2 regions of the Pseudoalteromonas sp. ATL1 genome follow, and region 1 is predicted to be linked to the other one. Evidence: predicted binding sites of a transcription regulator. Region 1 holds the regulator's gene; the other holds the start of a gene.
The links. The regulator NrdR, encoded in region 1, represses ribonucleotide reductase genes. The targets are predictions, from matches to a motif close to AAACACNANATNTNGTGTTT.
Positions count from the first base shown of each region.

Region 2: the regulator NrdR is predicted to act here: its motif matches at 3,838-3,857, upstream of nrdA (class 1a ribonucleoside-diphosphate reductase subunit alpha).

Region 1 is NZ_JBZYXL010000001.1:1,507,993-1,513,978, reverse strand. It holds gene AC5FX4_RS06705 (riboflavin synthase) at 1-474, opposite strand, end outside; gene ribD (bifunctional diaminohydroxyphosphoribosylaminopyrimidine deaminase/5-amino-6-(5-phosphoribosylamino)uracil reductase RibD) at 483-1,592, opposite strand; gene nrdR (transcriptional regulator NrdR) at 1,595-2,044, opposite strand; gene glyA (serine hydroxymethyltransferase) at 2,131-3,387, opposite strand; gene thrC (threonine synthase) at 3,630-4,913, opposite strand; gene thrB (homoserine kinase) at 4,919-5,857, opposite strand; gene thrA (bifunctional aspartate kinase/homoserine dehydrogenase I) at 5,869-5,986, opposite strand, start outside.
Region 2 is NZ_JBZYXL010000001.1:2,550,942-2,556,927, reverse strand. It holds gene gyrA (DNA gyrase subunit A) at 1-2,026, opposite strand, end outside; gene ubiG (bifunctional 2-polyprenyl-6-hydroxyphenol methylase/3-demethylubiquinol 3-O-methyltransferase UbiG) at 2,212-2,922, shown strand; gene AC5FX4_RS11570 (HAD family hydrolase) at 2,919-3,566, shown strand; gene nrdA (class 1a ribonucleoside-diphosphate reductase subunit alpha) at 3,931-5,986, shown strand, end outside.

The sequences.
Region 1 (5,986 bases):
TAGCTTAAACTGGTCGGCTTTTACTTCATTTACGGTCAGGCTGATACCATCAATGGCAACCGAACCTTTGTATGGAATGTACTTCATTAATTCTGCTGGCGCTTGCAGCCAATACTCTGTTGCGCGCGCATTTGGCTCTATCGCCACAACGGTCGCAATGCCATCCACATGGCCTGATACCAAGTGACCACCTAAACGAGAGATAGGTTGTAGTGCCTTTTCTAAATTGACTTTCTGCCCTTGTTTGTAGTGAGCAAATTGAGTCAACTTAATGGTTTCATTAGATAAATCCGCTTTAAAACCGTCACTGAACTTTTCAACAACGGTTAAACAAACACCATTGGTGGCAATACTGTCGCCCAGTTTCACATCATTCATATCAAGCGTTGAGCTAGTCACTCTCACCACTAAATCACCTTGCGCCGCTTTCAACTCGCTCAGCGTACCTGTCGCTTCAATGATTCCTGTAAACATATTGCCTCTTATTTGCTTGGTTTAGCGATAATACGAATGTCGTCACCCACTTTATCTACATCGACAAATTCAAGTTGGGTAACGTCGTCCATTGCTGTCAGTTCGGGTAAGTTGAATAAGCTTCGTCCAGTCGAGCCAATTATCTTTGGTGCAAGATAAAGTACATATTCATCAATTAATGACTGTTTTGCAAAAACGCCCGCAAGCGTCGCCCCCGACTCTAACCACACATGGTTGACGCCACGCTGTGCTAACGCAACAAGTGCGGCCTGACATGATACTTTGTTTTGCTCTGACTCTATCAATACTTGCTCAACGAAATGCGGCCATTGTTGTTTATTATCAAGATGAGTACGAAAAATTAATATCGGGGATGGCTGTTGAAATAAAGCAAGATCTGGCGTTAAGCGATTTTGAGAGTCAATAATCACACGCAAGGGTTGTCTTAACGTCATCCCTTTTGGTAACTCGATGTCACACTCGCTTTCACGCACATTTAATCTGGCATCATCCATAAGTACGGTATCAGCACCAGTTAAAATTGCACAACTTTGTGCTCGAAAGCGTTGCACATCTTTGCGCGCATCAGGACCTGTGATCCATTTACTCACGCCATTTTTTAACGCAGTTTTACCGTCAAGACTCGCAGCGAGTTTGCAGGTTACGTAGGGTAACCCCTGCTCCATACGTTTTAAAAAGCCTTTATTAAGTGCTTTTGCCGCTTCTTCAAGAAGCCCATGTGCGGTTTCAATACCAGCAGCTTGTAACATTGCGAGGCCTTTTCCTGAAACTTGTGGATTAGGATCAACCATGGCTGCGATGACACGTTTAACACCCGCCTTGATCAAACCTTCTGCACACGGTGGCGTACGTCCGTAATGGCTGCAAGGCTCCAATGTCACATAAGCGGTCGCACCTTGTGCTTCTTCTCCTGCCGCATTGAGAGCATGTACTTCTGCATGCCCTTCACCAGCGCGTTGGTGAAACCCTTGGCCAACAATGTTGCCATCTTTGACAATGACACACCCCACATTCGGGTTTGGGGTTGTAGTGAATCGGCCCTTTTTTGCCAATTCGATTGCCAATGCCATATACGCTTGGTCTTGCTTAGAGAGCATGGTTAATCACCCAGCCTTGCGATTTCTTCGCCAAATTCCCGTATGTCTTCAAATGAACGATAAACTGAAGCAAAACGCACATAAGCCACTTTATCTAATCTTTTCAACGCATCCATGATGCATTCACCAATTAGGTGACTCGACACTTCTCGCTCTCCCGTGGCACGGATTTTTGATTCAATCTCGTGGATCACTTCATCGATTTGTTCTGTACTGACAGGGCGCTTTTCTAATGCTCGAGCGAGACCATTGATCAGTTTATCTTCATTGAATGGCTCACGAGAACCATCTTGCTTGATCACGCGTGGCATAACCAACTCTGCACCTTCAAACGTGGTAAATCGCTCATGACATTCGATGCATTCTCTGCGGCGACGAACTTGATGGCCAGAGCTCACTAAACGAGAGTCGATTACTTTAGTATCTTTTGCGGTACAAAAAGGACAGTGCATATTGGTTCACTTCAGAAGTCATACAAAAAAGGCCGCTATAAAAGCGGCCTTAATCATAACAAAAAATGGCGTTTTTGTGAGTGAAATTATGCGTAAACTGGTAATTTTGCGCAGATAGCTTTCACTTTTTCTCTTACTTGAGCTTGTACAGACTCATCTTCGATGTTGTCTAGTACATCACAGATCCAACCTGCAAGCTCTTTAGATTCTGCTTCTTTAAAGCCGCGGCGCGTGATCGCAGGAGAACCAATACGTAGACCTGATGTTACAAACGGTGAACGAGGGTCATTTGGTACAGAGTTTTTGTTTACTGTGATGTAAGCATTACCCAGTGCAGCATCTGCCGCTTTACCTGTGATGTCTTTATCAATTAAATCAAGTAAGAATAGGTGGTTATCGGTTTTACCAGAAACCACTTTGTAGCCACGCTCTTGCAATACTTCTACCATTGCTTGTGCATTCTTAACAACTTGCTGCTGGTACGTTTTGAATTCAGGCTGTAGAGCTTCTTTAAAAGCAACCGCTTTAGCAGCGATAACGTGACAAAGAGGGCCACCTTGACCACCAGGGAATACCGCGCTGTTTAGCTTTTTGTAGATGTCTTCATCGTTACAAGCTGAAATGATTAAACCGCCACGAGGACCCGCTAGCGTTTTGTGTGTTGTGGTTGTTACAACGTGTGCGTGTGGTACTGGGCTTGGGTATACGCCTGCTGCAACAAGACCTGCCACGTGCGCCATATCAACCAATAAGTAGGCACCTACTTTATCCGCGATTTCTCTAAACTTAGCCCAATCAACAATGCCTGAATAAGCAGAAAAGCCACCGATGATCATTTTTGGCTTATGCTCAAGTGCAAGCGCTTCAACTTGTGCGTAGTCAATTTCGCCCGTTTCTTCATTCAAACCGTACTGCACTGCATTATACGTTTTACCTGAAAAGTTAACGTGAGAACCATGCGTTAAGTGACCACCATGCGCTAGGCTCATACCTAGCACTGTATCGTGTGGCTGTAATAGTGCTTGGAATACCGCTGCGTTTGCTTGAGAACCCGCGTGCGGCTGAACGTTTGCGTAGTTAGAACCAAATAGCTCATTTGCACGGTCAATTGCTAATTGCTCAACCACATCTACGTGCTCACAACCGCCGTAGTAGCGCTTGCCAGGATAACCTTCTGCATACTTGTTTGTAAGCTGAGAACCCTGAGCCTCTAATACGCGTGGGCTACAGTAGTTTTCAGAAGCAATCAGCTCAATGTGTTCTTCTTGACGCTGTGTTTCAAGCGCAATTGCTTTTGCTAATTCAGGATCAAAATCTGCAATATTCATGTTACGTTCTAACATGGGGTCTCCTAGGTGCACGTAAGATAATAAAAGCCGTATTGTACGCTCAAAAGCGCTCAATGCCTATGCTATTGGTATGAGCATATTTAAACAGGGATTGAAATTATTTCACAGTATTAAAGTAATGATATTTTTTTATTTTAACATTTGAAATATTTATGAGTAATGAAGAGTTAAATTAACTATTTAAATATGAGTAAAACAGGTGGCAGTCGAACAACTGCCACCGTAAAACAATTGAATTAAAGTAACTTAGCAAATATTGCAGCCTTTAATTTGTCATAATCGGCAGTCATCGGTTGTGCCAAGCATTCTTGATCTAACGCATCTTGCAGTACCTTAGGCATTTCAATTTGCTGTCCAAGCACTTGCTCTACAGACTCTTTGAATTTTGCAGGATGAGCCGTCGCAAGGAAAATCCCTGTGCGATGTGCTTGTTTATCTTCTGACAGTCCCTCATAAGCAATCGCTGTATGTGGTTCAGCGATATAGCCTTTTGCAGCCACTTCACGCATGACTTCTTGCGTTCTTTGCTCAGACACTGAACTTGAATAAAAATCATGTTTATCGAATTTATCGTTATCCAACATAGATTGCACACGAGGCCAATTATTAGGTTTACTCACATCCATTGCATTGGACAATGATTCAATTGTTTCATTGGGTGCCCACTGCCCTGATGCAATGAAACGCGGTACGGTGTCATTTTGGTTCGTTGTGGCCGACAACTTACTCACCGGTAAACCAATGACCGAAGCAATCATCGCCGCACAAACGTTACCAAAGTTACCGCTTGGTACAGACACATGTACATCCGCTCTTTTCTCTTTAGGCAATTGTGCAAGCGCTTCAAAGTAATAACACACCTGAGCAAGCAGGCGGCTGATGTTAATTGAATTGGCTGAGTTTAAACCCAGCTTTTGCTTTACTTCGTCGTCTAAAAACGCCTGTTTCACTAATGCTTGGCAATCATCAAAGCTCCCTTCCACGGCATAACAATGAATATTTTCACCCAACGTAGTAAACAGCTTTTGCTGCGCTAGCGAGATTTTGCCTTCAGGGTAGAGGATCACCACATCAACATTTGGCTTTTTATAAAAGGCATGCGCGACTGCGGCCCCCGTGTCACCACTGGTTGCAGTTAAAATGGTGACGCGCTCTCCTTGATTGAAAAGGCCGATGCACTCAGCCATAAAGCGACCACCAAAGTCCTTAAACGCAAGCGTGGGGCCATGGAATAACTCTAGGCAATAATTATTTTCGTCAACTTGTGCTAATTTCACAGGGAAATTAAATGCGCGTTCAACCATCGACGCCAACGTGTCTTTAGGTAACTCATCGCCAATAAGGTGTGACAATATTTGCGTGCTACGCGCTACAAATGGCAAGTCCAATAAAGCCTCAACATGACTCATCGCGGTTAAGTCTGTTGGAAAGAACACCCCTTGATTACGACCTAGGCCAGTTTTCACCGCTTCTGTAAAGGATACTTTTTGAGATTCATCTTTTAAATTAACCAATTGCATTGTTATTAAGCTCCTTGAGAAATGGCACGCGTGCCTAAGTTATCGAGTTTACAGATGTGGCTAAAGCCAAGTTCATTAATGTAGTTTTGTTCAAGCCATTGCTGACATTGCTGGGCACTTTCTAGGGTTTTGCAAATAGTGAATAAAGTAGGACCTGCGCCTGAAATACTCACAAGCTCTGCACCATACTGTGGTAATGCCGCTTTGGCATCACTAAACCCAGCGATTAGAGACTGACGATGCGGCTCGGCAATATCATCTTGCATTAACGTCAGCGCTTCATCAAAACGCCCACTTTGTTGCAACAGACAAAAACTGGTGAGGCGTTGAGCAAATACCACAGCGTCATGTGTTGCCAGCTGCGCGGGTAACACGCCTCTCGCCTTAGCGGTATTGAGCGCAAAGCCTGGGTACGCCGCTACATAATACCACTCTTCATTGACTGGTAGCGCCAGCGCCTTGTTCGGTACCACGTCAGCCGTTAACTGCAACCCGCCCAAATAACAGGGGGTGATATTGTCATAGTGACGTGCGCCGCTGACCTTGCCTTCAAAATCGGCCATCAATTCAATCATGGCTTCTTGTGATAAATTCGTTTGCGCGAACTTATCCAAAGCAACAAATGTTGCCACTACTGAGCAAGCGCTTGAGCCAAGCCCCGAGCCAATCGGCAAACGCTTTTCAAGCGTAAGTAGTGCGGCGGGCATATTGGGCGCAACCTGTTCTTTAAAGTGTTCTAAGCATTGAAATGCCAAGTTGTCTTTCGCATCTCCCGGCAACTTATCTGCATATGGGCCAACACACTTAAATGCGTCTTGCTGCGCGGCTTCAATGTGCACCACGTCACCGAGCAATGTGCCATCAATGGGTGCCAGCGCGGCTCCCAAAGAATCAAAGCCAACACAAAAATTTCCGACCGATGCAGGTGCGTAAACAGTGATCATCAATACAACTCCTAGCGTGATAATGTTTTGAGAATGTCTGCGAATACGCCTGCAGAAGTAACCTCTGCACCGGCGCCATAGCCACGAATAACAAAAGGACGAGGTTGATAATATTGGCTCAAAATCGCC
Region 2 (5,986 bases), 1.0 Mb from region 1:
TGATTGCAATAATGCCACTTGCACGCTGACGGCTGTATGCTGTTAATGGAGTTTTCTTTACAGTACCGTTAGCGGTTGCCATCAATACGTATTTACCTTCTTCGTATTCACGAACAGGCAGAATTGTTGTGATACGCTCGTTTTCTTCAAGCGGTAATAAGTTAACAATTGGCTTACCGCGTGCTGCACGCGACGCTAATGGCAACTGATACACTTTCAGCCAGTACATACGACCAGACGTTGAGAAACACAAGATAGTATCGTGAGTATTGGCAACTAACAGACGTTCAATGAAATCTTCATCTTTCATACGTGTTGCGGCTTTACCCTTACCACCACGACGCTGCGCCTCATAGTCAGTAAGCGGTTGATACTTAACATAGCCTTCGTGAGACAGCGTAACCACCACGTCTTCTTCGTTGATCAAGTCTTCTAGGCTGATGTCATGCGCTGCTGCACTGATTTCAGTACGACGCTCATCGCCATAAGTTTCTTTGATAACTACAAGTTCGTCACGGATAACTTCCATCAAACGCTCTGGTGAAGATAAAATGTGTAGTAATTCTGCAATTAGGTCTAGTAGCTCTTGGTATTCAGCAAGGATCTTCTCGTGCTCAAGACCAGTTAACTTGTGCAAGCGAAGATCAAGAATAGCCTGTGCCTGAGGCTCCGATAGATAATACTGACCATCACGAATACCCAGTTCAGCTTCAAGCCAATCTGGACGTGCCACATTGTCTTCACCTGCTTTTTCAAGCATCGCTTTCACTGTGCCTAATTCCCATGGGCGTGCAATAAGTGCTTGTTTTGCTTCAGCCGGGCTTGGCGATTTGCGGATAAGTTCAATAATTGGGTCAATATTAGCCAGTGCGATTGCCAAACCTTCTAAGGTGTGGGCTCTGTCACGGGCTTTACGTAAATCAAACACAGTACGACGTGTAACCACTTCGCGACGGTGAATGATAAACGCTTCTAGCATTTCTTTTAGGTTAAAACACTTTGGCTGATTGTTGTCTAGCGCAACCATGTTCATACCAAACACAGTTTGTAACTGAGTTTGCGCATAAAGGTTGTTTAGAATAACCTCGCCCACTTCACCGCGTTTAACTTCAATAACGATACGCATACCGTCTTTGTCAGATTCATCACGTAGTGCGCTGATCCCTTCAACTTTTTTCTCTTTAACTAGCTCTGCGATTTTTTCAATCAAACGCGCTTTGTTAACTTGATACGGGATCTCATGAACAATGATAGTTTCTTTGCCCGTTTTCTCGTCTACTTCGATTTCTGCGCGAGCGCGAATGTAAACTTTACCACGACCGGTTTTATAAGCTTGTTCAATGCCTTTTTTACCGTTAATAATCGCAGCAGTTGGGAAATCAGGACCTGGGATGTATTCAATCAGGTCATCAATGGTCATGTCTGGGTTTTGGATAAGCGCCAAACACCCATTCACTACCTCAGTTAAGTTGTGTGGCGGAATGTTTGTCGCCATACCTACCGCGATACCCGATGAACCATTTACCAGTAAGTTGGGCACTTTAGTGGGTAATACATCTGGGATCTGCTCTGTACCATCGTAGTTAGGTACATAGTCGACAGTTTCTTTTTCTAGGTCTGCCAGCAACTCGTGCGACATTTTAGCCATACGAACTTCGGTATAACGCATCGCAGCGGCAGAGTCACCGTCTACTGAACCAAAATTACCTTGGCCGTCAACTAACATGTAGCGTAAAGAAAATGGTTGAGCCATACGTACAATTGTATCGTATACCGCGCTATCACCATGAGGGTGATATTTACCAATCACGTCACCGACAACACGCGCCGACTTCTTATAAGGCTTGTTCCAGTCATTTTTTAGCTCGTTCATGGCAAAGAGCACGCGACGGTGTACCGGTTTTAAACCATCACGAACGTCGGGTAATGCACGGCCAACGATAACACTCATTGCGTAATCTAAGTACGAGTTTTTGAGTTCATCTTCGATATTGACTGGCAGGATTTCATTGGCGAGATCAGTCATTTGATTCCACTTTCCTTCAGTGTCTACCTCTTTTATGTCACACTAATGCGTGGCAACGAGGTTGAGTTATTATTAATTCTGAACTTTCATGCTAACACATTTTAAAATAATTTACAGGCGCAAAGTTTTAGTGATTTTAATCTGACCCTGCTTATAATGCGCTCAGATTAACGAGGAAGTTTTTTATGACCGAACATCAAAATGTAGACCAACAAGAAATTGCCAAGTTTGAAAGTATTGCCGAGCGTTGGTGGGATACCGAAGGTGAATTCAAACCACTACATGATATTAACCCGCTAAGACTCGATTTTATTAACGACAAGTGCCAAGGCTTATTCGGCAAACAAGTTTTAGATATTGGCTGCGGTGGCGGTATTTTAACGGAGAGTATGGCTAAGCTAGGCGCAAAAGCGTGTGGAATTGATATGGGCCAAGAGCCTTTGAATGTCGCCAAATTGCACAGCTTAGAATCTGGCGTTCAAGTTGACTATCAAAAAATACCCGCTGAAGACTTTGCCGAGCAAAACCCAGAGTCATTCGACGTGGTTACTTGCATGGAAATGCTTGAGCACGTACCCGACCCAGCTTCTATCATTCATGCCGTCGCCAAGCTAGCAAAACCCGGGGCGCATGTATTTTTCTCGACATTAAACAAAACGGCAAAAGCATACTTACTTGCGATAGTTGGCGCTGAAAAATTGTTGAAAATGGTACCAGAAGGTACGCATGACCATGATAAGTTTATTCGCCCATCAGCGTTAATTAATATGGCCGAAAGTGCAGGACTAAAAGTTCGCGCCAGTGCTGGCATTACGTACAACCCACTTAGCAAAGCTTTCAAGCTTAGTAATGATGTGAGCGTAAACTACATTCTTCATTTTGAGAAGCTAGCATGACTCAAGCCGTAATTTTCGATTTAGATGGCACGTTGCTCAATACCAGCGATGATCTAGGTGCTGCGCTTAATCACACACTTGAAAGTAACGGTTTACCGATCGTAGACAAGTCCATTTACAGTCCAGCCATTTCAGACGGCGTAAAAGCGCTATTAGAAGTTGGGTTTAAAGAGCAGTTAGTCAACTTCGATCAGCAAGTGCTACGTCAATCTGTTTTAGACTATTACGCGAGCAACATTGCTGTGCATTCACACTGTTTTGACGGTATTAGTCATTTGCTCGCTGAACTCGAGCATAGAGGCATCAAAGTCGGTATTATGACAAACAAGCCGACCTTCCTAACGCTTCCATTGCTTGAACAGATAGAGACCCTAAAAAATATCGCAGTAGTTGTATGTGGGGATACGCTTGATGAAGCTAAGCCATCACCCAAACCACTATTGCATGTTGCGCAACAACTCCAAGTAAGCCCTAGCACTTGCATCTACGTAGGTGACGCAGCGCGCGATATTGAAGCAGCCAAGGCCGCCAAAATGCTTTCTGCAGTAGCTTTATGGGGTTACGTGCCAAGTGAAGCAATTGCTCTAAGTTGGAAAGCAGATCTGAATTTAACTAACCCAGAATCATTACTATCACATATATAGTGTGCAAATATCAGGCAAGGCACTATATCTTGTGCTTTGTCTCATTTTTCAACCCAAGTTGAATATAAAAAAATCAGTTAGAATTTTTTTTGAATTTGCGAAAAAATAGAGTGAGCTTGGTTGATTTTTTTTAGGTGTGTTTAAGCGTAAAACCTCAAAGGTTAATAGCCACTAACACAAACTAATTATCCCTAAGTTATCCACAATCACGGCCAAGTTGTTCTATTGCAAATTCCACTCAACCCCACTATCTTGTGATCCACGGTATGCTTATCACCATATATAGTGGTGAATAGATAAACAAATAGTGTGAACCGTGCGTTTACCATAAAAATACACATTCCGAAGGAATACAGGCGCAACTATGAACCAACAGTTATCTGTCAGCAAAAGAAACGGCCGTAAAGAGCCGCTTGATCTAGATAAAATCCACCGTGTGATCACCTGGGCCGCAGAAGGCTTAAATAACGTTTCAGTATCGCAAGTAGAATTGAAATCGCACATTCAGTTCTATGATGGTATCCGTACCGAAGACATTCATGAAACTATTATCAAAGCAGCAGCTGATTTAATTGACAAAGAATCACCGGATTATCAGTACTTGGCTGCGCGCCTTGCAATATTCCACCTTCGCAAAAAAGCTTATGGCCAATTTGAGCCACCGCGTCTTTATGACCATGTTACTAAAATGGTTGAAGACAAGCGTTATGACCCACATCTGCTTGTTGATTACACTGAGCAGGAGCTGGATCAGTTAGATAGTTTCGTTGATCACAGCCGTGATTTGAACTTTAGTTATGCAGCGGTTAAACAGCTTGAAGGTAAATACTTGGTTCAAAACCGTGTTACTGGTGAAATCTATGAAAGCGCGCAGTTTTTATATATTTTAGTTGCGGCGAGTCTGTTCTCTGATTATCCAAAAGAAACGCGCTTAGATTATATTAAGCGTTTCTACGACGCCGTTTCTCTATTTAAGATTTCTTTACCTACACCAATCATGGCCGGTGTACGTACACCAACACGCCAATTCAGTTCATGTGTATTGATTGAATGTGGTGACAGTTTAGACTCTATCAATGCGACTTCTTCTGCAATCGTTAAATATGTAAGTCAACGTGCTGGTATTGGTATCAATGCCGGACGCATTCGTGCGCTGGGTAGTCCTATTCGTAATGGTGAAGCATACCACACAGGTTGTATTCCATTTTACAAGCACTTCCAAACAGCGGTTAAAAGCTGCTCTCAAGGTGGTGTGCGTGGTGGTGCAGCGACACTATTTTACCCACTTTGGCATTTAGAGGTGGAAAACCTACTGGTGTTGAAAAACAACCGTGGTGTTGAAGAAAACCGTGTACGTCACTTAGATTACGGTGTGCAGTTTAACAAGACCATGTATTCACGCTTGATTAAAGATGATTACATTACTCTATTCAGCCCATCTGACGTACCAGGGCTGTACGATGCGTTCTTTGAAGACCAAGATAAGTTTGAATCGTTATACGTTCAATACGAGCAAGATGAGTCAATCCGCAAAAAGCGCATTAAGGCGATTGAACTGTTTTCTATGTTCGCTCAAGAGCGTGCAAGTACAGGTCGCATCTATTTACAAAACGTTGACCACTGTAATACACATAGCCCATTTGACTCGAAGGTAGCACCTATTCGTCAGTCAAACCTATGTTTAGAAATTGCATTGCCTACTAAGCCGTTGAACAATGTTAACGACCCTGATGGTGAAATTGCACTGTGCACACTTTCAGCATTCAACTTAGGCGCAATTGAATCGCTTGACGAGCTGGAAGAGCTAGCTGAACTCGCCGTTCGCGCTCTAGATAATTTGTTAGATTTCCAAGACTACCCTGTTCCTGCTGCACAAAGTGCGACAATGGGTCGTCGAACGCTAGGTATTGGTGTTATCAACTATGCCTATTATCTTGCGAAAAATGGCGTTAAATATTCTGATGGTAGTGCAAACTCATTAACTCACCGTACGTTTGAAGCTATCCAATACTACTTGATGAAAGCATCAAACGAACTTGCGAAGGAACGTGGTGCGTGTCCTCTGTTTAATGAGACAACTTACTCTCAAGGCATCATGCCAATTGACACTTACAAGCGTGACTTGGATAAGATCTGTGAAGAACCATTGCACCTTGACTGGGATGCATTGCGTGAAAGCATTAAAGCACACGGTATGCGTAACTCAACATTATCTGCATTAATGCCATCTGAAACATCATCTCAGATCTCTAATGCAACTAATGGTATTGAGCCGCCTCGTGGTCATATCAGTGTTAAAGCGAGTAAAGATGGAATTTTGAAGCAAGTAGTACCAGAGTACGATCGTTTGAAAGATAACTATGAACTGCTTTGGGATATTCCATCGAATGATGGTTATCTAGGTCTAGTTGGGATTATGC